Regions from separate parts of the Shewanella sp. NFH-SH190041 genome, predicted to be linked through region 3. Evidence: predicted binding sites of a transcription regulator. Region 3 holds the regulator's gene; each other region holds the start of a gene.

Region 1 (7,892 bases), 1.3 Mb from region 3:
GCTGGAGTATCAATCTGCAATAGCTTGCCCCGGGCATACTGTTTTTTCTGCTCGGTTAATTGCGCCGTGACAGTTTCACCTGGCAGGGCACCGGGAATAAACACCACTTTTCCTTGGTGCTGCGCCATACCCGCGCCCAGATGATCCAACTGGGTCACTTTCAGCTGTAACTTTGCCGACAACTGCTTGGATCTATTTGGTTTTGCTTTAAAAAATTGTGCCATACCGGCCTCAAAATCAATAAATAACTGGCAAAGGCTGCCCGGTTTCTGGCAGTCTTGTACCATTAATAAGAGTTTTGTAATTAAAGGGTTATCCCATCACCATGAACAATGCCAATGATATGACCAAATACAGCCTGCGGGCTTGGGTGCTGGTTCTGGCATTGGCACCAACGGTTCTGGTGGGGATCCTGCTGGGCAGCTATTTTACCATAGATAGATTCTATGAGCTTGAGCAGACACTGATAGAACAGGGCAGTAATATTATCGACCCATTGGCGATTGCCAGTGAACCCGGGTTAGAACATAACGACAGAGAAGCCAGTAAACGCCTGCTGGCCAGCGCCCAGCTCAACCGCTCGCCTTTAGTGAAATCCATCGCTATTTTTGACCGCCATAATCAGCTATTCGTCACATCCCATTACCACAAAGATTTTGAAATCATGCGGTATAACGGCCCACTGGATAGCTTACGCCACACTGAACACCAAACCATTGGCGATGTGCTGATCCTACGCAGCCCGATTTTTGATACTCGCGCCAGTGGAGAGTTGCAATTGGCGGCCAGTGAAAATGAGCCCAAGCTGGCCCAAACTGGACATCAAGAGCCATTGGGGTATATCGCCCTGATGCTCAATAAAGAAAAAACCCTGCTGGAGTATCATCGTTCGGCGGTGGCGGCTTTTATTATTGTGCTGATCGGAGTGCAATTAAATCTGCTATTTACCTTCCGGCTGGTGAAAAATGTCACCCAGCCAATTACCGAAATGGTGCGTGTGGTTGCCAAAATCCGCGAAGGAAAATTGGATACCCGGCTTGATGGCAATCTGATTGGTGAGTTAGATCTGCTAAAACGCGGTATCAATGCCATGGCCGGGTCTTTGTCGGAATACCATGATGAAATGCAGCAAAATATTGATCAGGCGACCTCAGATCTGCGTGAAACCTTGGAACAGATTGAAATTCAAAACGTAGAGCTGGATTTAGCGAAAAAACGGGCGCTGGAAGCGAGCCGGATCAAATCTGAATTTCTGGCCAATATGTCCCACGAACTGCGCACCCCCTTAAACGGTGTGATCGGCTTTGCCCGCCAATTAATTAAAACGCCGCTACATGCCAGCCAACAAGAATATATCCGCACCATTGAACGTAGCGCCACCAACCTGCTGGGGATCATTAATGATATTCTCGATTTCTCCAAACTGGAGGCGGGGAAAATGGTCTTGGAAAATATGCCCTTTGCCCTGCGGGATATGCTGGATGACACCATAGCGCTGGTTGCTGGCAGCGCCCGGGAAAAAGGGCTGGAGCTAGTCGTCGATATCGACCCTGATGTCAGTGATAGTGTGAGTGGCGATGCCATGCGCGTTGGGCAAATCATCACGAATTTGGTGGGGAACGCAATCAAATTTACCGATGAAGGCAGCGTGCTGCTACGGATAAGACAAGTGGGCAACAGCAAGGATAAAGTCACTCTGCGCTGTGAAGTGATTGACTCAGGTATCGGCATAGATGAAAGCCAACAAGAGATGCTGTTTCAGGCTTTTGGGCAGGCTGATTCTTCCATTTCCCGCCGTTTTGGCGGTACTGGGCTGGGATTAGTGATCACCAAACGCCTGATTAATCAGATGGGTGGCCAAATCGGCTTTAAATCCAGCCCAGGTGATGGTTCAACCTTCTGGTTTGTGTTGCCGCTCAACGCCAGTCAATTTCCCATCGGCGGCAATCAATCACTGGAAAAACTGCAAGGCAGTAGTATCACCCTGTATGAGCCGAGGGAATTGTCCCGCAATATGCTGCTACGTCGGCTGGAAAGCTGGGATATGACGGTCATTGAACTCAAAGACTTATCTGCACTGCGCCGCCATATCCGTGAGCAGCGCCGCAGTGATTATATGCTGCTGAGTAATCAAGGGCTCAGTGATGAAACAGAGCTAACCGAATTACTGGCTCAGTGTCGGCCGCTGACAGCACACTTATTATTGCTGGATGATAACCCCCTCCCCCACTTGCTCAGTGAACAGGGACGCCATTTGGTGGATAAGGTACTACAACCACCGGTTGGCGATCATATGCTGGGTCGTAATCTTATGTTTGCCGGCGGCGGTGAAGCCTTGCCTGCGGCCTCTTTGCCCCAGACGATGCCAGCTACTCGCCACAGTTTGAGCGTGCTGGCGGTGGATGACAATCTGGCCAACCTTAAACTTATCGACACACTGCTTAATGAGCTGGTCAGTACCGTCATTGCAGTAAATAGTGGCGATAAAGCTGTTGCCCAAGCGAAAAACCGGCATTTTGATCTGATATTTATGGATATCCAGATGCCAGGCACTGATGGCATTACGGCAACCCGGCAAATCCGGCAGGAATCACTCAATCGCAACACGCCAATTATTGCCGTCACAGCCCATGCCATCGCAGAGGAGCGGGAGCGTATCCTAGGCAGCGGCATGGACGGTTACCTGGCCAAGCCAATTGATGAAGCAGCACTAAAGGGCGTCATTAGCCGTTGGATCACCCGCCCCAAATTTACCCATTTTGATCTCCACACCCTAAACTGGGAGCTGTGCTTAACCCAAGCCAACCAAAAAACCGATCTGGCTTTGGATATGCTGCGCATGATGCTCGACTCCCTGCCCCAAACCATCAGCCAGATGGAAACTGCTTTAGAGCAATATGATGAGAGCCTGATGCTAACCACAGTACATAAACTGCATGGTGCCAGCTGTTATTGTGGTGTTCCCAACACGCAAAAGCTATGTCAGGAAATTGAGTCCGCCCTAAAGCGGGGTTCCAGTGTGGCTGAGCTCGAGCCAGAAATTCTCGAGTTACTTGACGAGTTAAGTAAGGTAGAATCGGCAGCAAAGCAAGTGATCTCGCAGCTATCAGCGGAAATATCAGATGACAAACAAGACAGGTTTCTTCAAACGCCTAAAGGCGCTTGATCCCCTTCAAAAGCAATTATTTGCCACCGCGCTATGTCAGCGTATGTACCCTAACTATCAGCTTTTTTCTGAAGTGTGTGAATTTGGTGATGCCAAAGTACTCGCAACGGCACTGGAGCTGGCATGGCAATCTTTGTATGACCGCAAGCTGAAGTTCAATATTGATGTGCATCTGGAACGCTTAGATGCCATTACCCCGGAACCAACCGATTTTATTGTTTATGGTGCCTATCCAGCGATGGATGCTGCGGTAGCAGTTACCGCACTGCTCAGTGCGATTCAAGGTAAGCAAGAAGACGATATGATCAATATCAGTAAATTGTCTTCTGCCACTGTGGCCAATTATATTGAAGCGACACTGGATACCGAACTGACCGGCGATGCACTGGATGATATGGTGTTTGCCCATGAAGTGATGCAAGAAGAACGGGAGCTGCAGGCGTCACTGCTTGATATCATTGAGCAAAATGCCAAAGTCAGTGCCGACTTGGTAAAAGAGCTGCGCCGAGAAATTATCAGCTCAGGTGTCTCCAATATCGGTATCAGTGCTGAGTAATACTTTGTTTAAGCGCTCAAACTAGTTGCTTAGCAAATACTAAAAAGGGACCTATGCGGTCCCTTTTTATTACCCAATAACAGGCACTACTCTTTAATTACGGGATTTGGCGCCATAGAAAACAATTCCGAAGCTTTGGCCTGCATAAATTCAATAAACAGTCGAACCTTGAGCGGCTGCTGACTGCGCTGATGATATTGAATGGAGATACGCCGTTTTTCACCAATCCACTCCGGCAGCAACACCTGCAACTCACCACTGGCCAACTGTTGTTTTACAAACAGCTCTGGACCATAAAGAATCCCGCCATCAGCAACAGCCGATTCAATTGCGCCATGCAGATCTGTCAACGTCAGTTGGGCTGGACCATCATAATAATAACTTTCCCCCTGTGGATGGCGTAGCAACCAGTTAAACAGTGGCCAGACTTTGATTAGCTTATGGTGCGGTAGCTCCGATGGGTGCAATAAATCCCCCGCCTTAGCCAAATAGCCGGGCGAAGCCACTAAACGATAATCCAATACGCCTAAGGTACTGGATACCCAAGATGAATCCGGCTGAGTACCGCCGACAATGGCAATATCTACACCTTTATCTATCAGATCCACCACTTGGTTGGACTGGGAGATATGCAATTTAATGTCCGGATACAGGCGACAAAATTCATTAATGGCCTGCATAAACATAATTGAGACAATGGAAATCGGTGCCGCAATCCGCAGCGTGCCTTCCGGCTTGTCATTACCGGCACCGGATAGCTCATCAAATTGGCTGACCAGCGCATGATAACGCTGGAACATATCCAGCCCTTCCTCGGTCAGGCGCAATTTACGGGTGCTGCGCATAAACAGCTGCTGATCCAACTGAGCTTCCAATTTCGCCAGCTTACGACTGACGGTGGCTATTGGCATGGATAGCTCTTTGGCGGCAGCTGAAAAACTGCCCGCATTAACCAAATGCACAAATAAATAAATCAGTTCCAAGTCACTGCCAGGATTTTCCCGCACCACATTTTCCCCTTATTACTGGTTATGTCAGAAATTGTACTCTCCCTGTTACAAGTCTCCAGAATGTTTTTTCAGTTTCCTGATCTGCATGACCCAAGTTGCTGATATTTTAACTTGCTTCACTGTTAAGTCGGTTTTTTGAGCAAAATATAGCCCTGATTGTTTACTGTATATAAAATCAGTATATACTGTTCATCAATACAGTATTGGCTTTGTTAACCATCACAAGAGTATTCCAGACAGGAAACCCGCTATGCTCTGCCAACTCAGCATCAATAATTTTGCCATTGTGCGCTTTCTTGAATTGGACTTCGGTCCGGGTATGACCAGCATTACCGGTGAAACCGGTGCCGGTAAATCTATCGCCATCGATGCGCTTGGGCTTTGCCTTGGCAACCGGGCCGATGCCGCCAGCGTCCGCCCCGGCGCAAGCAAAACTGAGGTCAGTGCCAGCTTTTCCCTGCATGATGTACCTTTGGCCAAACGTTGGCTGGAAGATAATGATCTTGAATTAGAGCAAGACTGTATTTTGCGCCGCACCATCAGTGCTGATGGTCGTTCTCGAGCTTACATCAATGGTAATCCGGTACCGCTGCAGCAACTCAAAGGGCTGGGGCAACTCTTAGTTGGCATTCATGGGCAACACGCCCACCATGCGATGCTCAAAGCTGAGCATCAACTGACCCTTGTTGACAGTTATGCTAACCATCAGCAGCTGCTGGAAAATGTCGCCAAGGCGTATCAAGCTTATAAACATACTGAAGCTGAGCTAAAGCGTCTGCAACAATCCGCTCAAGAGCGACAAGCCCGCAAACAGTTATTGCAATACCAAGTCGAAGAGCTGGATGAATTTGCCCTGATGCCAGGGGAATTTGAGCAAATCGAAACGGAACACAAACGTCTGGCCAATGGCAGTGCCTTGATTGAAACCTGTGAGCATGGGTTATATCTGCTCAGTGAAGGGGAAGACGGTAATGTTGAATCACTGCTCAATAAAGCCGTTGCCCTGGCTGATGAATTAAAAGAATTTGATCCCGCATTGGAATCTATCGGCAGCATGCTCAATGAAGCACTGATTTCCGTGCAAGAAAGTGCCGCAGAACTCCAACGCTATCAAAGTCATCTTGAGTTAGACCCAGAGCATTTTGCACAGCTGGAAAGCCGATTATCACAGGCAATGCAACTGGCGCGTAAACATCAGGTTAGCGCCAATGAATTAGCAACCCACCATCAGGCATTGAAAGCTGAGCTGGAAGGGATAGACAGTGATAACAGCAAACTTGAGTCTATTGAAGATGCACTCAATGACAGCCGAGACGCTTATCTGGTACAAGCCAGAAAACTGAGCCAGAGCCGTCAGCGTTATGCTAAAGAGCTGGATAACTTGGTCACTTGCTCTATCCATCAACTGAATATGCCCAATGGCCAGTTTGAAATTGATATCAGTTTCAGTGACAGTCAGATGTCACCGCTGGGCTCAGACAAACTGGAATTTCTAGTCAGCACCAACCCGGGACAACCACTTCAGCCGCTGGCAAAAGTTGCCTCAGGTGGTGAGCTATCCCGGATTGGCTTGGGAATTCAAGTGATTACAGCTCAAAAAGTGGCAACGCCAACCCTGATTTTTGATGAAGTGGATGTGGGGATTTCCGGGCCAACGGCTGCGGTAGTCGGCAATATGTTGCGACAGCTTGGACAATCCACCCAGGTATTTTGTGTGACTCACCTGCCACAAGTTGCTGGTAATGGACACCAACATATGTTCGTCAATAAATCCAACAGTGACGGACAGACAGAAACCTCCATGAAGCCATTAAATCATGATCAGCGTATCGAAGAGCTGGCTCGACTGTTAGGTGGTGATACTATTACCAGTAATACTTTGGCTAACGCCCGCGAACTATTAAAAAGCTAATCACTTAGGCTCGCGTAGTCGCTACTGCGCGAGCCTTGATCCTCCCAGTGCCAGGGCGGGATCGCACTTTATTAAAAAATATGATCAAATAGCGGCGTCTTTTATTATTGGTCATTGCTATGGACTTGTTTGAACACCTCTCCGTCGTTACCGAAACACGCTCTGACATTAATCGTCGGCACGATCTTATTGATGTCATCTTTCTTGTTATTAGTGCCATTGCCTCAGGAGCTGAGGGTTGGCGCGATATTCAAGAGTTTGGGGACAATAAAATTGATTGGTTAAAGCAGTACCGTTTGTATGAATCAGGTGTTCCCCGCCGGCACACGATTGCGCGCATCTTGCGCGCTATTGAAGTCGAATCACTGCTGTTAGCCCTATTAAGCTGGGCCAATGAGCATCGTTACCATTCTGGTAAGCCACTGATTGCACTGGATGGCAAGGTACTTCGAGGGGCTTATCGTAATAACCCCAAGCAAGCATTGCAGCTTGTTACTGCATACGACTGTGAGAACGGACTCGTTCTCAGCCAGCGGCCGACAGCCAATAAAAACGGTGAAATCAAAGTTGTACGACAGATGCTCAAAGTCCTTGATATCAAAGGTGCCGTCATCACTATGGATGCACTCCATTGCCAGCGTGAAACGCTTGAGTTAATCAGCAGTAAGAAAGCTCATGTCGTTGTTCAAGTTAAGAAAAATCAACCTCTACTGCATAAATTTACATGCCTATGCACTTTGCTCAGCATGAGTTCATAGGTGAATGAAAAATAGCTATATTTAACAACCGCATAGGAATTTGTTTTTCTATTCTTCTGCGATTAAAACGATAAATGAACTCATTGAGGTATTCCTGTACATATTTTTTGGATATTCCGTGGAATGTGCCCTGAATAAATGTTTTCAGGTTGCTAATGGCGATATGTACCCACGGGAGCCACTCATCAACCAATTCTTTCGGCGTCACTCTGGCTTCGTGATGCTGGGTTTTATCAATGATAGTCAATGCACGTAGCCCATCTGAGCGAACATATTGATTGGGGAGAATATGCGCTTGCACAAATTGCTCGACACTTTGGTGGCTGATACGGTTAACAGCCTGCATGGCAATATAGCCGGCTCGTTCACCTTGGGTTTCAACGGCCACAATTATCGGTGTTTTCCCTGCCGCGCCTCGACCACGTTTACCTTTTTGTTTGCCGCCAACCAAGCAATCATCCAATTCTATGTTGCCAGATAACCAATACAG
Region 2 (7,892 bases), 2.1 Mb from region 3:
CATTATCAAGTAATGATAATGCATAGACAAAACGCTGATACCGGCGCTTTTGGGCCAAATCATACATCTTGTATGCCGGCTCTAAATCGCCGCTTTTCAGCATGTTATCGAATTGATCTTCGTAAGGCTTAAAACTGTCAACGTCAGCTTGGGTCAACACATTGCGGCGATAATCAAGCTGTTGCAAATAGCGATCAAAGATATGCTCAGAAAAAGCGTTATCCAGATTAAATCTATGATAATGAGAGCGGGTAAACAGACTGGTTACCCGCTTGCTAGCCACTTTATGTTGTGGCTCCTGATGCAATGAGGGTAACTCGTTGATTTGAATTTTCGGAGGGACAGCCCACACCGAAAACCCGACAAACATTGTGGCAATCGACGCGGCAAAAGTCAGTTTTCGCATCAACAAGTTACTCCTTCAGAGATGAATTACACCAGAATATGTTCGCAACGAACTTTTACAGACAAACCGCTGTCGAGCTGAACATGAACATCTTCTTTATTGATATCCAAAATAACGCCCTTCACTGGTGTCATCCCTAATTTTACGTTTACACGTTGATTAGGCTTAAGATTATCCAGCTGAGCAGGAACCAGATTTTCATCAATCTTAGGCTTTTTCGCTACTGGCTTTTCTTGACGTTTTGGCTTAGCCGCACGAGGTTGCTTGTTGAACGCTTTCTTAGCAGCAGGCTTTTTGGCCGCTTGCTCTTTCTTAGCCTGTTCCATACGTTTAGCACGAGCGCGTTCTTGGCTTTCTTTTAAGGTGTTTTGAGCATGCTCAATATGCTCAGCATCCAGTTCACCACATGGATTACCATCTAGGTCTACACGCTGTACACCAGCTTTGATGCACTTCAGGTAGCGCCAGCTGCTGGTATAACGTCGTAACGCAACGCGCAGTTGGGTCTTACTGACTTTGGAATCATCAGCCAACCTTTCAGCCAAATCCTGAAACAATCCAATTTTTAAAGGCTTAGTTTCACCCTCGGCAACAAAGCACAAAGGAAATGTTTCATACAAATACGCCAAAATGGCGTTGGTGTCGGTCAACTTTTCTGTTGATTCCATCATTACTTCCACAGTTAACTATAGGGAACCGGCAATAGGGGCACAGCGCCAACGCTCAAAGCCGATCAGTAAATTTAGCCAAGTGACTTCACTTAACGCCAAAAATCATTTTGTTACGGCAATTAGCCGTAAACATAAACATACCCGATGCGCAGTCCAGATCCAACTGAAACCCCCGCTTGCCACAAAAACATCAAATCAGGTATGGCCGCTTATTATAAGCGTCACCACACCGAAAGCGACCATCAATTGCAGTCAAGCGGTTATTGTTTAAGCAAACAAGGTCTTTTCTAGGGTTTTTACCAGTAACTCTAACCCCTTCTGGTCAGATTCTGTAAAACGATTAAATTGAGGGCTGTCGATATCCAATACCGCAATAACTTGGTTATTACGTCGCACTGGAATAACGATTTCAGCATTACTGGCACTGTCGCAGGCAATATGACCACTGAATTGATGCACATCATCAACTCTTAACGTCACGTTATCTTTAGCCGCGGTACCGCATACCCCGTGTCCAAGAGGAATACGACTACAAGCCACTTTACCTTGGAATGGGCCGAGCACCAATTGGGTCGCATTATCTTCACAAAGATAAAATCCCACCCAATTTAATTCAGGCAGAGCGTCATTGAGTAATGCCGAAAAATTTGCCATGGCCGCAATCAAATTACGCTCTCCACCTAATAGAGCTTCAACTTGACGCTGCAAAGTATCGTAGCAAACTTGAGACATAATCACTTCCCTCTTCCTATTTAGGTTCTACTGATTTTGTACTGTGACACTTCGTGCCGTTTAATTTAGTACAAGACCAAGCTTATCCGTTACAACGAAATAACCAAGTTCTTAACGCTAAGCACTTAACACTAAGAGCCTAACGCTAATATTTATACTAGGTGTATTCCACAACGCGTGACGACTTTTAGCCCCCTTTCGGGCAAGCAATTATAGTTGCATCTATGTGTTATTGGCTTATTAGCCAGAGCAACGAAACGTCAGAGTCCCTTCCATATGCCAACAACCCAGAAACTATGACAAAAATCAGCAACCCCTAGTATCAATCAGCATCTGATTGTGACTTAGTAGCAGATTTAGCTTTTTTCTCAGCCCCAGTTTTTACCTGTGTACCACTCCCCTTTAAAAGGGATAATAGTTCATCTTTATTATTGGCTAAATAAAAGGCAAGTTCTTCAACCTGATTTTCAGCCAAATCTAAGTCTGACTGTTGAATAAACGGCAGAAGATTATCAGCGATATCCAGCATCTTATCGTAAGCATCAGCTTCCTTTTTCGATGTGAATGTCATTTTTTCTACCCCTTCTCTGACGACAACATACTGCACGACGACAGCCATGATCCACCTCACTCATAAAAATACTGTTTTTATATACAGTATTAGCATGGCATAATTGTCATCGCATTGCCAAGCCTTTTGCAGTAATCCCACGGATTTACGATGATTTTTGTTACAAAGCACCGTAAAATCGACCTGAGCCACCTAGGGTCTGTTGACCTTTCAAGTTTGTTTTTGCGGCGATTTGAAGATGCTTTATACAAGGCAGAAGCTTTGATAGGTAATTGCGCTACCTGATAAGCCGATAACGCAGTAGAAAGGAGTCTCAAACGCTGCCCACAGGGTTCGGCTAAAAGCGTTTTACGCTTCGTTGAGCGGTTCTTGCTTAGCATAACTAGGCGGCAAACCACTCGCCGCGATTAAAACGCTTTTATCTCGAACAAAATTTAATCACGAAAGGTCAACAGCCCCTAGCAATATCAGAAAGAGTATTTCTTTCCCAAAGACGATGCTGGAGCACAAGCTGGGTTAATAACATGACTCGATTTACAAATAGGATGCAGATGCACATATGGGCTTACAATCCATAGACAATAGCAACACACCACGCAATGACAGCTCTTCCCCTGTGGTATTGTGCCCGGCCTGCGATCTTGCGGTGAAAAAGTGCCAATTACCACAAGGGGTCAGGGCCCTTTGCCCACGCTGTCAAACCGCACTATATGACACGCCCTACTGCTCTATTAATGGCATGCTCGCGCTATGTCTAACGGCATTTTTCCTTTATTGGCCTGCCAATATGCTCCCGGTGATGGAATTACAGTTTTTCGGTTCAGTCAGAACAACCACTGTATTGCAAGGCGCAACTGCGGTTATCGCACAGGGCTATCCCTTAGTTGGTGCTGCCGTGATGATTGCAGCGGTTATCGCCCCAGGCCTACTGATCAGTTCAATCCTGCTGCAGATTGTGCTCATCAAATCGGGACTTACATCCTCTTTGAGTCAGAAAGTGTATAAATTGCTATTGACCCAACAGAGCATATTGACCCAATTAAGCATGTTGGAAATCTATGTGATCAGTTTTCTCGTCAGTGCTTTTCAACTATCCGATCACGCTGATATTCATTTCAGCATAGGTACCTTCTGTTTTGCTGGACTGTTTTTAGCCGTACTGTTTTTACTGCGAGAATATGATTTAAAACATATGTGGGGCTATTTGAATAATGAAGCATGATGTGCAAGGACGTGATTTGGGCTTATGTCTTTGCCCTGTTTGCCAGAAAAACAATGCGCTCAGTGCTCACCATTGCAGCCGCTGCGGCACCCGCTTGCAATACCGGCGCAAAATTAGCCTGCAACAGAGTTGGGCGTTACTACTCACCGCTGCTATTTTATTGATCCCAGCCAATATTTATCCCATTACCATAGTAACGAGTCAGGGGCGGGTCGCCTATGACACGATTTTTTCTGGCATCGCCCACTTGGTACACCTGGATATGTTGCCAATCGCCATCATAGTGTTTACCGCCAGTATCGCTGTTCCTTGGCTAAAAATTATTGGTCTGGCAATTTATCTGCTGGCGATCAGTTTTAAGCTGCCCATCCCCAAGCGGGTATTAATGGCAGGTTTTCATATCATTGAATGGATTGGCCGCTGGTCCATGCTGGATCTATTTGTTATATCCATCACAGTGGCACTGGTTAATATGGGGCAATTAATGGATGCCAAACCCGGCCCTGCCGCAACAGCTTTCGCGCTGGTCATTCTACTGACCCAATTAGCAGCCAAAGTATTGGACACCCGCTTACTGTGGGACCGACTGGACGTACAAGATGACGCAAACACAATCCCCCAAAATCGTTAAGAAGAAGCTTTTCTCCCCCATCTGGCTACTGCCCCTGCTGGCATTAGGCCTCAGCGCTTGGCTCGGTATTAAAAGCCTGCAGGAATCCGGTATTGAAATTGAAATCCACTTTCCCAGTGCAACTGGCATTGATGTGGGTAAAACCTTGGTACGCTACCAAGGACTCAATATCGGTAAAGTGGTTGATATCAGTCTGGATCAAAATCTGTCTGGCGTTGAAGTCAAAGTGCTGATGGATTACCGGGCACAACCTTTTTTAAAACGCAACACAAAATTCTGGTTAGTGACACCTAAGGCCTCGATTACCGGTGTAGAAGGATTGGATGCATTGTTTTCCGGTAACTATATTGCTGTGCAGCCTGGTGATGGAGACAGCCAAACCCGCTTTGTTGCCCAGCGAGAAGCGCCGCCCATGAAACCGGGGAAAGATGGACGAATCGTTGAACTCTATGCTGATACTCTGGGCTCTGTGGATGTTGGCTCGCAAATTTTTTACCGCCAAATCCCAGTGGGTAGCGTTGTCAGTTACAAGCTTGAGCCGGATCAGCAAATCCAGATTTCAGCCCATATCAAAGATCCCTACGCTAATCTAGTAAAAACCAACAGCCATTTCTGGAATGTCTCCGGCATTGCTGTTAACGCCTCATTGCAGGGCATCAATATTAGCAGCGAAAGCCTCAGTGCAATTCTCGCCGGAGGAATTGCATTTTCTTCCGATAGCACCGCAGCGCCAGCCGCAGCTAATGCCAGTTTTCCATTATTTGAATCCGAAAAACAAGCCAATGGTGGCGTGCGATTTACTCTGACAGCGCCCCATGCTGAAGGGATCAATCAAGGGACAGCCATCAGCCTGCGGGGGATTACTATCGGTACAATTGATGCAGTTAAATTAACCGACAAGGGTGTCAACCTCAGCGCTCGGCTATTTTCAGCCAATCAGGCACTATTAACGAACACGGCTCAGTTTTATCTCCAGGGCGCTGAGATTTCGCTAAAAGGCATTCATCATCCAGGGCGGTTACTTACCGGCCCGGTAATCGAACTACTGCCCGGCAGTGGTAAGGCAAAAAGCCATTATCCCTTGCTAGATAAAGCTCCTGATAACCATAATGGCCCGTTTACGCTACAAGCTTTCAGCAAACAAAACCCCGGCATTAAAGTCGGTGCCACAGTAAAATACCGCCAATTCACCATAGGGCAAGTGACTGAAGTTACACTGGCAAAAGATTTTACCCAAGTAAATTATATTCTGCAGATCGCCCCAGCTTACCAAGGCCTATTCAGCCAGGGCAGTTATTTATATGGTCAGTCACCGGTTAGCCTAGATGCCTCTGTTGATGGCATCAGTGTCACCACCTCAGACAGTGATAGCCTATTGAGCGGCGTGCTGATTTTAGAGCCGGGGCAACACAAACAACCGCTAAATAGGGAGCATTCTCTAGCCGTCTATGCCAGCAAAGCTGATGCAATTAATGCCCAGCGTGAGGCTCACAGCCGCCAAGTGACACTGCGCAGTCCAGACGGCGCAGGGCTGTCGGCGGGATCGCCTGTGTATTTCAAAAAAATGCAAATTGGCCGGGTGAAATCGGTGCAATGGCAGCCAAAATCAACGGACTTCGCCATAGAGTTACAGATTGATCAAGACTATGCCGGACTACTCACCCCCAATACTGTATTTTGGCAAAACAGTGCCGTTACCATCAAAGCAGGTTTTACCGGTGTCGATGTGAATGTTGCGCCCCTCGCTGGTGCCATCAAGGGCTCAGTTTCACTGGCCATATTACCGTCAACAGCAACAACAAAAGCCAAAACAAACACCAAACAACTTTACGCTTCAGAGCAACTGGCGCTTGCTCAAGCCCAACCAGTAACCTTACTCCTTCCCGCTACAGCGCAACTTAAAACCGGTGCTCAAATCCGCTATCAAGGCGTTGACATTGGCCAAGTACAACAGACCAAGTTGAGTGAAGATTTACAACAAATCCAAGCGACAGCATGGCTTAATGGTCGTTATGCTGATGCATTCCTGCGTCAAGATAGCCGCTATTATCTGGTCAGTGCCCGTATTTCCTTGCAAGGTATTGAAGCTCCAGAAACATTATTAACAGGCGCATATATTGCTGCCCTGCCGGGTCAGCACAAACTCCATCAATATCGCTTTCATATTCAAGAGAAACCTGACTGGTATGCAGATACACCACCACAGGCATTGAAATTGACTTTGGTGCGCAACACATTAGGGTCAATCAAAATTGGCACGCCAATTTTGTACCGGGGTTTAACCATAGGGCAGGTAAAAGGTGTTGAACTCGCCACCAGTGGCCGAAATGTTCATATTTATATTGCAATTGATGCCAAATATCGGCAACTAATCAACCGTAGCAGTCGCTTCTGGGATTATTCAGGTATCAAAGTCGATGTTGGGTTATTTTCCGGTGCGCAAATTGAAACAGGGTCGCTACAAACCATACTGGCTGGCGGTATTGCGGTAGCCACTGAGCAGCCAAACCAAACGGGAAATCAGTTATCTTCTCATACCAGCTTCCCCCTGCACGCCAAAGCTAACGCTGATTGGCTTAATTGGGCACCTAAACTACAGTGATTTTTCATTCCCCTTTGAGTAAACGATAACGCTCGCGATTTATTACTCAGAGGGGAAGTTCATTGAGCCCGTCACACGTTTCGCCTTAATGATTACTCATGCCGTAAGACAACAAACAAACGATACCAAATCAGTGGTTGCGCAAGTGATACAAGTGCTCATCAACCTGCCACAACTTGACGATTCGAGCGATTAAACCGAGTAAAACAATTTATGACTATCACGTCCAAAACACAGTTAATCCAAAAAATTCATTTGGGTATGACCGTTGATTATCTCTTTTTCTGGGGGCATCAACCCGGGAAAGTAATCAACCAAAGTTGTTTCAGCCAATGGTATAACGCCGCCTTTTCACTAAATAATCAGAACTTTTATTCTGCTGAACAATACATGATGTACCGTAAAGCGATGCTGTTTGATGATCATCTCGCAGCAGAAAAAATCCTCATTACTGATAGTGCCAAAACAGCTAAAACCATTGGTCGCACTGTGACGGGATTTGACCCAACATACTGGGATAAATATAAGTTCGATATTGTTGTTAGTGGCAATATGGCCAAATTCAGTCAACATCCTGAGTTAGCAGCATTCCTTGTGCAAACTCAGGACCGAATTTTGGTAGAGGCCAGTCCAGTAGACAGTATTTGGGGGATTGGTCTGGCTCAAGATCACCCTGATGCCAAACTACCAGCCCAATGGCCTGGCGAAAATCTGCTCGGTTTTGCCCTAATGCAAGTGCGGACACAACTTGCAAACTCACACGGCACGACGACAAATCATCATTGCGGCGATACCACGCTATAAACGTATTGTGCAACAACTGCAAATAATGGCATTGATAAATTAAAGATATATTTGCATCACATAGGCAACATGATTAATTGACTGGTTAATTGCGTTTTATCACTAACCCGTTAATTAATCATGCCTATTTATCAAATAGTTTTTATCAATCAATAACATGTATTAGACCAGATACTGATATCACAATTCTTATTACAAACAACATTTATTTCATTAAATATGATAAGGAGCTTATAACGTATTACAAATTAAA
Region 3 (7,892 bases):
CCCCATATTGCCACCCTCAGCAATAATAGGCACAAAATCACTACGGCTAATATTGCCCATAGTCGCCACTAACCAGCAAATATAAATCACTAACGCGAGGAATGTGCCACTAAAAATAGCCGCAACAATCTTACTCGGCGATTTACCGTAATATTTCACTAAGCTTGGCACATTGCCGTGATACCCGAAGCTCGCCAAACCAAATGGTAAGGCCGCCCACAAGTAAGGGGCAAAACTATTATGCCCATCTGGGATAAATAATTTAGCCGGCTCAACTTCAATTAATAAATTGCCCACCGCCATAAAGAAAGTGATCACCATGCCACCTAACATCACGGTCGTAATGCGATCGACTGCTTTCGTGCTGGCTAACACAACCGCCGCCAAAACAACGGCAAAAACCAATGCGGCCAAACTCTGTGGCAACACTATGCCAAGATTGGTCAAACTGTGATTCACAATCGAAGAGCCGCCGCTGATGTAAGCATAAGTCAGGATATACAGTACAAATGTAATAGAGGCACCGCTAACAATACGCCAGAATCGGCCAAGGGTATGACGAGTAAGGGTGTCAAAGCTGGCACCAGGCTCAAAATGCAGATTGGTTTCAAGCAAGAGTAGGCCGGACATCAGCATAATAAACCAGATCCCGATCAGTACCATCAGTGAGTAACCGAACCACATACCGGCACTAACGACTGGCAGGGAAAACATCCCCGCCCCCACGGTGGTGCCAGCAATAATCATTGCTCCACCCAATAACGATTTGCCCGCAGGGGCCGCATTCATATGATTCGCCATGGCTACTTACCAATTATTAGAGTTATGCCGTTAACCTATTGGATAACAGGTTTTCACAGGATACAAAAACGCCTGCAAAAAGCAGGCGTTTTCAGTCATATAATCAGCTTTATTGTTAGATTACCAGCAATTTAGTGCTCAGCTGCTACCGCATCCACAATTGTTTGTCTAACTGAGGAACGCAACAGAGTATTAGTATAACCTCGCATTTGCTCAATTTGCTCCAGCTCAGCATTACCAGCCAAATAACCAAGATCTTTCAGTCTGATACTCAACGTCGCATACAGCTTCTTATCATAAAACTCAGGTGCAGTAACACCATGCAAGGCACCAAGGCGCTGAGCCAACAGATGACTTTCCGCTTCCAACTCTGCCCGCTCAATCGTCGGACGAGATGCCAATAGATTGAAGATAATGGCATAACGCTGCATTGTCTCGCTGATCAGTCCTGACAGTAATAGCAGCGTATTGATCTTACTGTTGTTTACCTCGAAGGACTCATTGCCACTGATCAAACCCTCTTGCTTAAACTGCACCAAAAGCTGATCGATATAACTATCTAGATCCTTGATATCCATAAACAGTTCAGCTTCCAGTAAGGCATAAAATGCCTTAGCGATTTGCAGCAACTGCTGACGGGAACAGTTGTCATAACGCAATAAAATGTTCGCAATCAGTGCCGGAATAATCAGTAAGTGAATGATGTTATTACGGTAGTAGGTCATTGATAGCTTATGGGCAGGTTCGAGGCTGATAATATTGCCCAGCGCGTCACTTTCCTGCACCAGCTTTTTCAACTCAAGTCCCTGATCAACTAATGACTGACCATCGCCATCCACCACAGATGCATAAGGCGTGTAAGGTACTTCTTTTAGCAGCTTGAGATAAAAATCCAGTTGGTTTTCCAACTGATTACGCTCAAGAGCATTCTGCTCTGCCGCCAACAAAACTGCACTGCTCAAAGTCACTGAACTGGCAGCCGCCGCGCCATTGATATGGGTCATCACTTCAGTCGCCAAAGAGTTAACCACAGGTGTCAACCAGCTTGGCTTATTATCAGGTTCTTGAGCTAACTGTTCGCGCCAATCACTGACTTTCTCAGTTAAAAAGTTCTGTAGGGTGATTGGTTCACCAAAGTTAACATAGCCCTGACCGAAGTTACCCAACTTGCGGATAGCGCCAAATACTTGCCAAACGGACTCTTTCTTTTTCTTCTTACCGCTCAATTCCTTATGGTACGTAGCCACTTCCATAACATGGTCATACCCCAGATAAACTGGCACCAAGGTTACCGGGCGCTCAATACCACGCAGTACGCTGTTTACTGTCATGGCCAACATACCGGTTTTGGGTACCAGTAAACGACCTGTGCGGGAACGGCCACCTTCAGTGAAATATTCCACCGAATAACCTTTAGCGAACAGTTGATCCAGATACTCGCGGAACACCGCAGTGTAAAGTTTATTACCGTTAAAACTGCGACGGATAAAGAATGCACCGCCCCGACGGAACAGCGGCCCTGCGGGCCAGAAATTCAGGTTGATCCCGGCGGCAATATGCGGTGGCACCATTCCTTGGAAATAAAGAATGTAAGACAGCAACAAATAATCCATATGGCTGCGGTGGCAAGGCACATACACAATTTCATGGCCATCATGGTGTAATTGGCGGATCTGCTCAGCACCTTTAATATTGATGCCGCTATATAACTTGTTCCATAGCCAGGTCAATAACCGCTCAGCGATCCGGATCAGACTGTCAGAATAATCTGCTGCAATCTCATCCATATACTCCATGGCCTTATCACGGGCTTCGCTTTCCGGGATCTTTTTACTAATAGCTTCTTCTGCTATCGCCCGTTTCACTGAGTCCGAATTAAGTAAGGAGTGGAATAACGCCTGACGGTTTGGCAGGGCAGGCCCTGTCATCACCTTACGCTGCCGACGGAAATGCACCCGAGCTACTCGGGCCAATTTGTGGGCGATGGAATGATCTGTGCCGTGTTCATCGGCCATATAACGCAGAGAAACCGCATTAGAGAACTGGATAAAGTTATGTCGACCCAGGAACAAGATCATCAAACTTTTACGCAACCAACTAGGATCTTCACGCTCCAACACCGCGGCTTTCATGGTGTCATCATCTTTACCTGGTGTACGCCCCCAAAACAGACTGACAGGCACCAACTGTACATCTAACTCTTCATCCTGCTGATGCATAGTTAACAGGCGGGTAAATGATTGAAGGAACTCTTCATCGCCGCAACGCTGTCCAAACAAGGGCTGCGCCCCTTCTAAACAGACCAGACGCGGCACTTGCTGCCCCTTCAGTAATAACGGTTCATCTGGGGAAGGCAAACCCAACTTAAGACAGGTTTCTCTTAATACATTGATGTCACTTAACGATTCCGTTTTTAGGACATACACCATGGGCCGATTGGCATCCAAATTAAGATCAGCGAACGGATCCTGCGGTACCGTAATGGTGTGTACCAGCTTTTTCTGAATCCATCGCAGGGCCTTAAACCCCAAAGAGTCATGTTTTGACATTATTTATAGCAATCTGCTTCACATCGAATTGCGGCATAGAATATCAGACATACAACACCTTGCGCTATTACTGCCAAAATCTGCCCTATTGGTTAATACTTGCACTGGTTAAAATACTGTATATACTAACAGTTACTGTATGAAAAGACAGGGAACAACATGAGACCGCTGACGCCACGCCAAGCAGAAATTCTTGAGCTGATTAAACGAAATATCCAGGATACTGGCATGCCGCCAACCCGGGCTGAAATTGCTGCCAGATTAGGCTTTAAAAGTGCCAATGCCGCAGAAGAACACCTCAAAGCCCTGGCCAGAAAAGGCTGTATTGAAATTATGCCCGGCACGTCCCGTGGTATCCGCCTAATCCAGGAAGAAAGTAGTAATGATGACGATGCAGGTTTGCCATTAATCGGCCAAGTTGCTGCCGGGGAACCTATCCTGGCCCAAGAACATGTCGAACAGTATTACCAAGTCGATCCCGCAATGTTCCGACCATCAGCAGATTTTCTGCTTCGGGTACGGGGCGACAGCATGAAGAATATCGGTATTCTGGAAGGTGATTTGCTGGCAGTGCACAAAATGCAAGAAGCCAGAAATGGCCAAGTTGTTGTTGCTCGCGTTGAAGATGATGTCACGGTAAAACGCTTCGAAAAACAAGGTGAACTCGTCTACCTCCATGCAGAAAATGAAAATTACGCACCTATTAAAGTGGATCTGCGCTATCAGCATTTAACCATCGAAGGTCTGGCTGTTGGGGTAATCCGCAACGGGGACTGGCTATGAAAAAAGTATTGGGCGTAGCGCCTAGGCATCCGGGGCTATGGAAAAACCCGGCTTTCAGCAAAACACCAGCAGAAGTGATTCACACATTAAAATCCAGGGATCATGGCCTTAATGAACTGCGGGCTCACGCAGCTGTACTGGCACAACTCAGCCAGCAGGGGCGTTGGATTGTGCTGATTAATGCGCCCAATATTGGCTACAAACAGGTTCTTGCCAATGCCGAAGTGCGTATGGACCGGGTGTTACTGGTGCGTGCAAGAGACGAAGTTGAGGCGTTATGGGCCATGGAAAAAGCCCTGACCAGTGGTACGTCCAGTGCTGTAGTCACTTGGTCGACACCTTTGGATGACAGAGATAACCGCCGACTCCAGCTTGTGGCTAAGAGTGCTCGAGCAACAGGATGGCTGATTGAAAATGTAAGTGTTCACAAACACGAAGAAGTAGAAAATAACTACTGTTTACCTTTATTACCGGCCACTAACTTACCCGCTGTACATTAGTTGATTTATTTATCAGCCCCAACTTTCGGGGCTGTACCCGCTATATCAAAGATAATTCTTGACCTTGATCAAACTTTAAACAGCAAGTAATGTAACTTCATGGTGTTGCATTTTTAGCCGCATTTGTTTTGCATCGTCTAAAATCAGACACTTGGACATATAAATCGATAATGAACACCAGCGATAAGTGTGCCGTTTGATGTCAGTCAGACTGTGTTAATCACATCAATACACTTGCAGTCATCGTTGCTTTTTGTGGGAACTGAAGAGTTTGCATAGAGCATAGTATTACTGTGTGGCTCTTCTTTGTAGTTGCATTTGCAATTGACAGAGGAGATGTCTTTTGAAGCATTTGCTGTATTTGATAGCGGGGTTAAGTTCTCCCGTAATGGCATCTGAATTGCCACTGAATATGACCAAGGGTGTGACTGAAATCAGTCAACAGGTCTACGACCTTCACATGATCATCCTCTATATCTGCTGTGTTATCGGTATCGTGGTATTTGGACTGATGTTCTATGCCATGATTAAACATCGCAAATCTAAAGGCGCTGTACCGGCGCAATTTCACGAAAGTACCAAAGTTGAAATCATCTGGACCTTGATTCCATTCGTGATTCTGATCGGCATGGCAATCCCAGCCACCAGCACTCTTATTGCCATGGAAGATACCTCAGATGCAGATTTAACCGTGCTGATCACCGGTTCACAATGGAAATGGCACTACAAATATTTCGATGATGATGTGGAGTTTTACTCCATTCTCGCCACCCCCAGAGACCAAATCGATGGCAATGCCCCAAAAGGAACCAATTACTTGCTGGAAGTTGATAAACCTCTGGTGCTGCCCATTGATAAAAAAATCCGCTTTTTAATGACATCAGAAGACGTAATTCATTCTTGGTGGGTACCTGATTTTGCAGTTAAAAAAGATGCCAATCCTGGGTTCATTAATGAAGCTTGGACCAAAATCGATCAGCCCGGCACTTACCGGGGCCAGTGCGCTGAACTCTGTGGCAAAGACCATGGCTTTATGCCCATCGTTGTTAAAGCACTACCACAGGCAGAGTACGCTGCTTGGATGGCTGAACAGAAGCAAGCTGTCACAACTGCAGCGGTCGAGGCTAAAGCAGCACTGAGTCAAACGCTGTCGATGGATCAGCTGATGCAGCAAGGGGAACAGGTTTATCTGTCCCATTGTGCCGCCTGTCACCAACCCAATGGCGCCGGTCTGCCAGGGGTCTTCCCTGGACTGATAAAAAGCCCCGTCATCGAAGGCCCGCTTGCTGGGCATTTAGATATTGTGATTAACGGTAAACCCGGCACTGCAATGCAATCCTTCAGTAAACAGCTCACCGCACAGGAAATTGCCGCAGTGATTACCTATGAACGTAATGCCTGGGGTAATGATACCGGAGATATGGTGCAAGCCGTTGATGTCAACAGCCACGGTCAGTAAAGGGAATTAATATGAATAGCACAACACAAGAACCCGATATCGAACTGGCACAGGGTCATCAGGACGATCATCACCATGATGGACCACCGAAAGGCATCATGCGCTGGCTGCTAACCACCAACCACAAAGATATCGGCACCCTATATCTCTGGTTCAGTTTTATTATGTTTTTAATTGGCGGTGCCATGGCCATGGTGATCCGTGCTGAATTATTTCAACCTGGCCTGCAATTGGTAGAGCCCAACTTCTTTAATCAGATGACCACAGTTCATGGCCTGATTATGGTATTTGGCGCGGTAATGCCAGCCTTTACCGGACTCGCGAACTGGTTAATACCTATGATGATTGGTGCGCCGGACATGGCGCTGCCGAGGATGAATAACTGGAGTTTCTGGATCCTGCCATTTGCGTTTCTGATCCTGCTAAGTTCCCTGTTTATGGAGGGCGGAGCCCCTAACTTCGGCTGGACCTTTTATGCGCCACTGTCCACGACCTATAGCCCAGACAGTACCGCGTTATTCGTCTTCTCTGTCCATATTATGGGGATCAGCTCCATCATGGGCGCCATCAATGTCATTGTCACCATAGTCAACATGCGGGCGCCGGGGATGACGTGGATGAAATTGCCATTATTTGTCTGGACTTGGCTTATCACGGCATTTTTGCTGATTATGGTGATGCCGGTACTGGCCGGAGTGGTCACCATGGTACTGACGGATAAATACTTTGGTACCAGTTTTTTTGATGCCGCCGGCGGCGGTGATCCTGTGATGTTCCAGCATATTTTCTGGTTCTTCGGGCACCCGGAAGTTTACATTATGATCCTGCCATCTTTTGGCATTATCTCGTCGATTATCCCCGCGTTTAGCCGCAAAAAATTGTTTGGCTACTCCTCTATGGTGTACGCCACCGCCAGTATTGCCATCCTGTCATTTCTGGTCTGGGCTCACCATATGTTCACCACTGGAATGCCGGTTGCCGCCGAACTATTCTTTATGTATTGCACCATGCTGATCGCAGTGCCTACAGGGGTTAAAGTCTTTAACTGGGTTGCCACCATGTGGCGTGGCGCGCTGACATTTGAAACCCCAATGCTGTTCTCACTGGCCTTTATTATTCTGTTCACCATAGGTGGGTTTTCCGGCCTGATGCTGGCAATCACCCCGGCGGATTTCCAGTATCATGACACCTACTTTGTTGTCGCCCATTTCCATTATGTCTTGGTATCAGGGGCAGTCTTTTCCATTATGGCCGCCGCATATTACTGGCTGCCCAAATGGACTGGACATATGTATGACGACCGACTGTCAAAATGGCACTTCTGGTGCTCACTCATTTCAGTCAATGTACTGTTTTTCCCCATGCACTTTGTTGGCTTGGCAGGCATGCCCCGCCGTATTCCAGATTATGCGCTGCAGTTTGCCGATATCAATCAAATCGTTTCTATCGGAGGCTTTGCCTTTGGCTTATCCCAGCTAATCTTCCTTGCCGTCGTCATCAAGTGTATTCGCGGCGGTGAGGCAGCCCCGGCCAAGCCATGGGAAGGGGCCGAAGGGCTGGAATGGACAATTCCAAGCCCAGCACCGTACCACACCTTCAGCACACCACCGGAGGTGAAATAATATGACGCAGGAGAAAGGGCGAAGCCATAGTCGATTGATCGCCCTGCTACTGCTGGGGGCGGCTGGCATGTTCGGTTTTGGCTTTGCATTAGTGCCACTCTACGATGTGCTGTGTCAGGCGTTAGGGATTAATGGTAAAACCAATGATACCCCGCAGCAGTACCAAGCCATGGTGGTT
Region 4 (7,892 bases), 1.2 Mb from region 3:
TATTTGAATATGTCTATTTTGCGCGTCCAGATTCCTGTATTGATAAAGTCTCTGTGTATGCCAGCCGGGTCAATATGGGGCGACGGTTGGGAGAGAAAATTAAGCGGGAGTGGTTTGAGCACGATATTGATGTGGTTATCCCGATTCCTGAGACATCCTGTGATATCGCGTTGGAAATTGCTCGCTGCATGGATCTGCCATATCGACAAGGATTTGTGAAAAACCGCTATATTGGCCGCACATTTATTATGCCCGGGCAGCAAGAACGGAAAAAATCGGTTCGCCGTAAACTCAATGCCATTAGTGCTGAGTTTAAAGGGAAAAATGTGTTGCTGGTGGATGACTCCATTGTACGAGGAACCACCTCTGAGCAGATTATCGAAATGGCTCGTGAGGCTGGGGCAAACAAGGTGTATTTTGCATCAGCGGCGCCGGAAATCCGTTTCCCTAATGTTTATGGCATCGATATGCCAACATCTAATGAACTTATCGCCCATGGCCGGGATGCTGAAGAAGTGGGACGCATCATAGGGGCTGATGGGATTATTTTTCAAGATTTATGTGATTTAGTCGAAGCCGTTCGGGAAGAAAACTTGGATATCCGTCGTTTTGAAACATCCGTTTTTGATGGTGAATATATTACCCGGGATGTGGATCAGGCCTATTTAGATCATTTAACCCAACTACGTAATGATGATGCCAAGGCTAACCGCAACCGGGAAGCCGGCACTAATCTTGAGTTACATAATGTCTGTCATCCTTAAGAGGATGGCATTTATTGCTCGAGATAAAGCGCTTTAATTGCAATGAAAGGTTTGCCGCTTACTTATGCTAAGCAAGAACCTTTCAATAAAGCGTAAAGCGCTTGTTGCCGCTCCTTTTGGGTGTTGCTTCTTTTCCCGGCACTATCTGCTTAAAAGTATCAATTGATACCTAACTTCTGATATCTGTGATGGGTTATATAACCCGATGACATATTGTCATCGGGTCTTTTAAGCAAGTTTAAATTTATCTACTTCAGTTTGTAGTAGTGTCGATAATTCAGCTAAATCCTGGCAAGCGTTTGCGGTATGGTGGGTACCACGGGATATTTCATCACCAGAGATGTTAATCGCATTAATGCTATTGTCCAATGCTAAAGTGACATCATTTTGTTGATGACAAGCTGTGGCAATATGTTGACTCATTTGATTAATTTGACTGATCTGTTGTTCTATCGCTTGTATATTACTACCAGTGAGTTGACTTTGATTAACACAGGTTTTAATGAGCTCATTACTTTCTTGTGTTACTTGCTGAACGACTGTTGCGCTGTGTTGTAGCCGATTAATAATTGCAATTATTTCTTCTGTTGAGTCCTGTGTTCTACCAGCTAATGTTCTCACTTCAGCGGCAACAACAGCAAAACCTCTGCCATTATTGCCCGCTCTTGCAGCTTCAATAGCAGCATTTAATGCCAACAGATTTGTTTGTTCAGCAATATTGCGAATGACATCAACAACGAGATTTATATTGGTTGAAGCTTGCTCAAGATCGCTAGCCAGTATTCCAGCTTGCTCTATTTTTTCCGATGCTTGCTGAATTTGATTTAAGGTTAATGAAATATTCCGGCTACCTTCTTGTGCATCTAGGTTTACTTGATTAGCTTGTTGCGTCGATGTTTCAGTACTGGTAACAATATCAGCAACACTGGTGCGCATTTGCTCAATCGCTGTGACTATCTGAGTGACTTTATCTTGTTGTTGTGCCATTCCAGCTGAAGATTGTCCTACCACAGCACTGACTTCTTCTACAGCTGATTGTAAACGGGAAACACTGCGAACGATGCTAGTGATTAACTGTGTTAGGTGTTGTTGCATCATAATACTGGTATCAGCCAATTGTCCAAATTCGTCGTTAGCAATCTTATTACGATCAATATGATAACTAAGATCACCATTGGCGATGGCACGGTTTAAACGAATAATTAGACTGACCGGATAGGTAATTTGGCGAACCAGTCCCCAATTGACACCTAGCAGCATAATAGCAAGCGTGCTGATACAGAGAACTGTACCGTCAAGACTATTTTTCATTGCTGCACGGATCATATCGCTTTCTTGGTTCACATTATTTAAATTCAGCTGGTATAGTTTGGTTGTTAATGAATCTAATTCGGTGAATTTTTTGTGGCTATAATCAAACTGTTTGGCTGCTGCTGCAGTTTGCCCATCGGTGATGAGACGATGAACCTTTAATCCTTCATGTTTGTAGTCTTGCCAAGTTTGTTTGAATTGTAGGTAAATTGTTTGCTCTTTTTCACTATCAACATAGAAATGGTACTTCTCTAATAGTGCATCTATTTCCCGATAATAATTTTCAACTTTAATAATTTTATTAGCAATCAAGGTTGGGTTATCAGATTTAGCCAGAAAGAACAGTTGTACTCGACGTGAATCTGAAATACGGCTATACATAGAGTCAATGGCACTCAGACCCGGCACTGCCTTATTGGTTAAACTGTCTAGTTTTTTATCAACATCAATTGAGTTAGCATAAATATATATTCCCAAACCGATTAGCAAAAGGATAATAATAAAAAAGGGTAGGGATATTTTTTTACTGATTGATATATTTTTTATCCAATTCAAAATAGAAAACCTTAGTTGATATCAGTACTTTGACATTAAGAATGTTAACTTACAATTTCTGGCATAATCTAATGGTTATGCATGCGTAAATAATTCGATTATTTCCGAAATATGGTTAGGTACAGCAAAATAAAATACGGCTGTCTCAATACCAGCTTTGGCAGAAACATCGCTTCATATGGTCTGATAGTGATTTAATGAAAATGAGAAGTATTCATAATGGCTATTGCTGTAGAATCCAATAGTTTATTGTGCTTGTCCAGTGGAAATTTATGGCTAGATGTAAAAATAATCGAAACTATTATCATTTGATTAAATATCCAGCTTAAATGACATAAATTTGCTTTGGGATGCTCCCTATTTGCAGCTTACCAATGGATAAGCTAAATTATACTGTAATTTTATCCAGTACCATACTCATTATCATGATTCTCTATATTGCTGAAAAGCCAAGTTTAGGTAGGGCGATTGCTGATGTTCTGCCTAAACCCCATAAAAAACACGATGGCTATATTGAAGTCGGCAATGGTGACTTGGTGTCATGGTGTATTGGTCACTTGTTAGAGCAGGCTCCGCCAGATGCCTATGATGAGAAATTCAAAGCTTGGCGGGCGGAGCATTTACCCATTATTCCCGAGCAATGGCAACTGCAGCCTAAGTCATCGAGCCGCAGCCAGCTTAGCGTGCTGCGCAAGCTGGTGAAAAGGGCTGATACCTTGGTGCATGCGGGCGATCCTGATAGAGAGGGGCAGTTATTGGTGGATGAGGTTCTGGCTTATTTGAAAGTGAGTCAGGCCAAGTTAAAACAGGCCAAACGATTACTCATTAGTGACCTTAATCCTCAGGCAGTAAAACGGGCGTTAGCCGGGTTGCGGGATAATCAGGAATTTGTTCCTCTATCGACTTCTGCATTGGCTCGGAGCCGGGCTGATTGGCTCTATGGCATGAATATGACCCGGGCCTTTACGCTGCAAGGCCGACGGGTTGGTTATCAGGGCGTATTGTCTGTGGGGCGGGTACAAACACCGCTGTTGGGTCTTGTCGTGCGGCGAGATGAAACCATCGCGGCGTTTGAGCCTAAGCCTTTTTATCTGGTGGATGCACACCTACAAACGCTGGCTGGAGAAACCTTTACCGCGCGATGGCAGCCAAGTGAAGCCTGTCAGCGGTTTATGGATGAGGAGGGGCGGGTGTTGTCTGCGCGGTTAGCGGATAATGTGGTTAGCCGCATCACCGGACAGTGCGCAGAAGTGACGGCACTTGAGTGTAAAGACCGGCGTCAGGCACCGCCACTACCGTATTCCTTGTCAGCACTACAAATTGACGCAGCCAAACGATTTGGTTTTTCAGCAAAAACAGTGCTGGATATCTGCCAGAGTTTGTATGAAAAACATAAATTGATTACTTATCCTCGCTCTGATAGCCGATATTTACCGCAAGAGCAGCACCATTTAGCACCTAGTGTAATCACCGCTATTCAGGCCAATATACCGGCTCTGACGGAAGGCATTGATTTTCCTAACTCATCATTGCGCTCTGCTGCTTGGAATGATGCAAAAGTTGATGCGCACCATGCGATTGTACCAACCGACAGACAGTTGGCTTTGGATAAGCTTAGTCGGGATGAAGCCAAGCTCTACGGTCATATTGCCAGACAGTATTTGGCACAGTTCTACCCCCATCACTTGTATCAGGAAACCAAAGTCACTTTAACCATTGCTGGCGGTATCTTTACGGCTAAAGCGAAAGTGACACAAAAGCTGGGGTGGAAGCAGTTGTTTGAGATTGGGCGGAGTGATAAATCTGTATCGGGTAACGGTGAGCCAAAGGTGTCCGGTGAGTCTGAAAAAGGGGCAGAAGAGACTGAAAGTCCATTGTTAAGTCATCTGCCTATATTGCAAAAAGGGGATATGCTCGACTGTCTGCGAGGTGAGCGACTTGACAGGTTAACCCAGCCACCGAAAACATTCACCGATGCTTCATTGTTGTCGGCTATGACTGGGATTGGGCGTTTTGTTAAGGATGACGCTATCCGTAAAACATTAAAAGAGACTGATGGTTTAGGGACGGAAGCGACCCGGGCAGGGATTATAGAGCTGTTATTTAAACGTGGATTTTTAATCCGTCAGGGCAAAAGCATTGTTTCGACGCCTGCTGGTCGGGGATTGATCAATAGTTTACCTGAGCCTGCGACGACGCCGGATATGACGGCGCTGTGGGAGCAAAGCTTGAATGCCATTAGTCGCCGAGAAATGAAATATCAGCATTTTATGATGCCGCTATTGGATAATTTACAGCAGTTGCTTCAGATAGCTGCTGATACTCTTCCTCAAGCTTTAGTCGGGGTCAAGACGATTGCTACAGTGAAAAAAGGTCGACGCTCCGGGGGCTCGAAATCCCGAAAAGCCGCCAGTGGAACGAAAAAGCGTCAGCCTAGTAGCCGAAGTAAAAAAGTGCAGCCCCAGAGTTAACAATTGGGTAGGTTTTTTTTGATTTTTCAAGTTTGTTTTTGTAGCGATTTGAGGATGCGTTATACAAGACAGAGGCTTTGCTATGTAGTTGCGCTACCGGATAAGCCGATAGCGCAGTAGAAAGGCGCCTCAAACGCTGCTGAAGGGGTCGGCCTTATGCTTTGTTGAGCGGTGCTTGCTTAGAATGACTAGATGGCAAACCACTCGGTGTGATTAAAACGCTTTATCTCAGATAACATTTAACCATGAAAAAGTTAGCAGCCCACTAATTAGTGGCATATTCCCAATTTTTTCATTTTACTGCGTAGGGTGTTAGGGTTGATTTCCAGTAATTGTGCCGCGCCACCAGGACCATAAATTTTACCGCCACATTGACACAGGGCATGGCGGATATAGTGACTCATCATGGTATTTAATGGCACCAGCTGATGATTGGCATGACTAGGGTCAATGATGATATTCGGCTGATGACTGACATTGATTGTGTGCTGTATAGGGTTAAGAAAATCAAAATTAAGGGGGCCATTGGGGGATTGGATCACTGCTCGTTCAAGTACATTGAGTAATTCTCGAACATTACCCGGCCAATGGTATTGACTAAGTGAGTCAAGCTGCTCTGGGGCAATGCAAGGTAATTGGGATAAATTGAATTTGGTGCTTAATTGCTCTAATGCGTGACATACTAATAAGGGAATATCACTTTTCCGTTGTCGTAATGGTGGAATGCAAATCGGGAAAATCGCCAATCGATACCAGAGATCTTGCCGGAATTCACCTTGCTGTACCATGACTTGCAGATCCCTATGGGTGGCAGCAATAACCCGAATATTAAGTTGGATACTTTCATGTCCGCCCACCCGTGTAATAGTGCCATTTTGTAATACCCGCAGTAATCTCACCTGAGCATATAAAGGCAGCTCGCCAATTTCATCTAGAAAGATTGTTCCACCATTTGCTTGTTCAAAATAGCCTTTTTTACGTTGCTCTGCACCGGTGAATGCCCCTTTTTCATAACCAAATAATTCTGAATCCAACAGTGAGTCAGGAATTGCACCACAGTTGACTTTGATAAAGGGCTGGCTGGCTTGGTTTGACAATGCGTGTATAGCATTGGCGATCACTTCTTTACCTACACCGGTTTCACCCAGGAGCAATACTGATGTCTCGAGGTGGGCAATGGTATGAACCTGCTGCATGACCTGTTTTAATCCAGCATGAGCACCTATTACGCCATGTTGACTATCCAGTGTCCGTTTTAGTGAGTCATTTTGTTGGGACAGCTGATAGTTCGCATTTAACCAGTTACGACCGCGTAGGTTTAACGCAGTAATTAATGCTAATGGTTGGCGGTGTGGTTCAATAAAATCAGCATGTCGTGGTCGGAACATACGTGGCTGTTTACTATAAAACCCAACTACTCCTAAGTGAGTATTTTCGCAGAGCATTCTTAACAAAATCACAGATTGGATTTTAGGTAAAATTTTAGGGGCGACATGTTCTGTGACCGGATCCAATGATATTTCATTAATGATATGGATAACTGGTCGATCAGGGGTATTTAGGGTGGCACACATCTCATCTGTGAGGAAAACACACTGATCCAGTGTCGATGACTGCTGATGATTAACGTGGGCAATAAATTGGATTTGCTTTCTTTCTGGTTGAAAAATATTGATAAAAATCCCGTCCACGGGTAAATGCAGCTGAATATATTCAAAATAACTAGCCAAGGATTGTTCTAATTGCAAGCTGGTACACAGACGCTGGGTCGCTTCAAAATAGCTGTGTTTCTCCATTGATATATCACTCTGCTCACGAAATATCGTGATTTTAAACCGTTACATTTCGCACTAGTGTGTTGCTAATCATAAATTTTGGTTAATACCTCTATTTTTAGGTAGTTGGCACGGTATTCGCTCCATTGTGCCAAACAAAATGCTCCCTATAGAAAGGAATGTCACTGATGACAGAGAAACAACAGATCAGTCAAAGCCGCCGAGCCCTGCTTAAGGGTAGTGTGGCAATGGCTGCAACGGGTTTCGGTATTACCTCTGTATCGGCGGTAGCTGCAGAAAAGGCAGCGCCGCAGGTATTTGATGAAGTAGCCGATGTAATCGTTGTGGGCAGCGGCTTTGCTGGTATGTCAGCAGCGCTTCAGGCCCGGGAAGCCGGTGCCAATGTGATGGTAATTGACAAAATGCCGGTATTTGGCGGTAACTCCACCATTAATGGTGGCGCAATGGCGGTGGCTGGCAGTCCGCTGCAAAAAGAGGCTGGAATTAAAGACAACGTAGATGTCATGGTCAGCGATATGCTTAAAGCGGGTCGCGGCATGAATGATGTTGAGATGCTTAAGCTGGTCTGTAATGGCACTGCTGAGTCCTGTGCTTGGCTGATGGATTATGGTGTGAAGTGGAAGCCGTTTGTGCAGCATTTCGGTGGTCACTCTATTCAGCGTGTACTGCAGACAGTGGAAAGTTCTGGTGCCGGCATTATTCGGCCTTTGATCAAAGCCGCCCGCGGCAAAGGCATTGATATGCGTAATCAGGTCAAAATGGAGTCATTTATTCAGGATGACAATGGCCGGGTTATTGGGCTTCAGGTGCGGGAAAACTACTATTTCCCCAGAGAAAAAACTGGGCAGTTACGCACTTATGGTGCCCGTAAAGGGATCATTATGGCGACCGGTGGCTTTAGTCGGGATATTGAATATCGCATGATGCAATTGCCTCAGCTTAATTCAGATCTGGATTCCACTAACCATCCTGGTGCGACTTCCGAAGCGCTAAAG

What was found. Region 3 encodes LexA, which represses DNA repair genes until DNA is damaged. Its sites were predicted from a motif close to TACTGTATNNNNATACAGTA; they were not measured.
Region 1: recN (DNA repair protein RecN) is a predicted target of LexA. The motif match lies at 4,916-4,935, and genes of this name have one in related genera.
Region 2: NFHSH190041_RS10955 (YebG family protein) is a predicted target of LexA. The motif match lies at 2,450-2,469, and genes of this name have one in related genera.
Region 4: NFHSH190041_RS06890 (DNA topoisomerase III) is a predicted target of LexA. The motif match lies at 3,022-3,041, and genes of this name have one in related genera.

Annotation. Positions count from the first base shown of each region.
Region 1 is NZ_AP026070.1:3,365,220-3,373,111, forward strand. Features, by position in the region: gene rlmD (23S rRNA (uracil(1939)-C(5))-methyltransferase RlmD) at 1-224, opposite strand, end outside; gene barA (two-component sensor histidine kinase BarA) at 326-3,166, shown strand; gene NFHSH190041_RS14995 (YjaG family protein) at 3,123-3,722, shown strand; gene NFHSH190041_RS15000 (LysR family transcriptional regulator) at 3,809-4,729, opposite strand; gene recN (DNA repair protein RecN) at 4,983-6,644, shown strand; partial or broken gene NFHSH190041_RS15010 (ISAs1 family transposase) at 6,764-7,363, shown strand; gene NFHSH190041_RS15015 (IS1595 family transposase) at 7,386-7,892, opposite strand, start outside.
Region 2 is NZ_AP026070.1:2,460,059-2,467,950, forward strand. Features, by position in the region: gene prc (carboxy terminal-processing peptidase) at 1-406, opposite strand, end outside; gene proQ (RNA chaperone ProQ) at 433-1,074, opposite strand; gene NFHSH190041_RS10950 (GAF domain-containing protein) at 1,345-1,809, opposite strand; gene NFHSH190041_RS10955 (YebG family protein) at 2,132-2,428, opposite strand; gene NFHSH190041_RS10965 (paraquat-inducible protein A) at 2,940-3,602, shown strand; gene NFHSH190041_RS10970 (paraquat-inducible protein A) at 3,592-4,233, shown strand; gene NFHSH190041_RS10975 (PqiB family protein) at 4,202-6,835, shown strand; gene NFHSH190041_RS10980 (NADAR family protein) at 7,049-7,639, shown strand.
Region 3 is NZ_AP026070.1:367,703-375,594, reverse strand. Features, by position in the region: gene mtr (tryptophan permease) at 1-801, opposite strand, end outside; gene plsB (glycerol-3-phosphate 1-O-acyltransferase PlsB) at 933-3,350, opposite strand; gene lexA (transcriptional repressor LexA) at 3,510-4,133, shown strand; gene NFHSH190041_RS01715 (cell division inhibitor SulA) at 4,130-4,633, shown strand; partial or broken gene coxB (cytochrome c oxidase subunit II) at 4,977-6,083, shown strand; gene ctaD (cytochrome c oxidase subunit I) at 6,104-7,714, shown strand; gene NFHSH190041_RS01700 (cytochrome c oxidase assembly protein) at 7,716-7,892, shown strand, end outside.
Region 4 is NZ_AP026070.1:1,561,067-1,568,958, forward strand. Features, by position in the region: gene purF (amidophosphoribosyltransferase) at 1-764, shown strand, start outside; gene NFHSH190041_RS06885 (methyl-accepting chemotaxis protein) at 993-2,630, opposite strand; gene NFHSH190041_RS06890 (DNA topoisomerase III) at 3,056-5,101, shown strand; gene NFHSH190041_RS06895 (sigma-54 interaction domain-containing protein) at 5,371-6,897, opposite strand; gene NFHSH190041_RS06900 (flavocytochrome c) at 7,065-7,892, shown strand, end outside.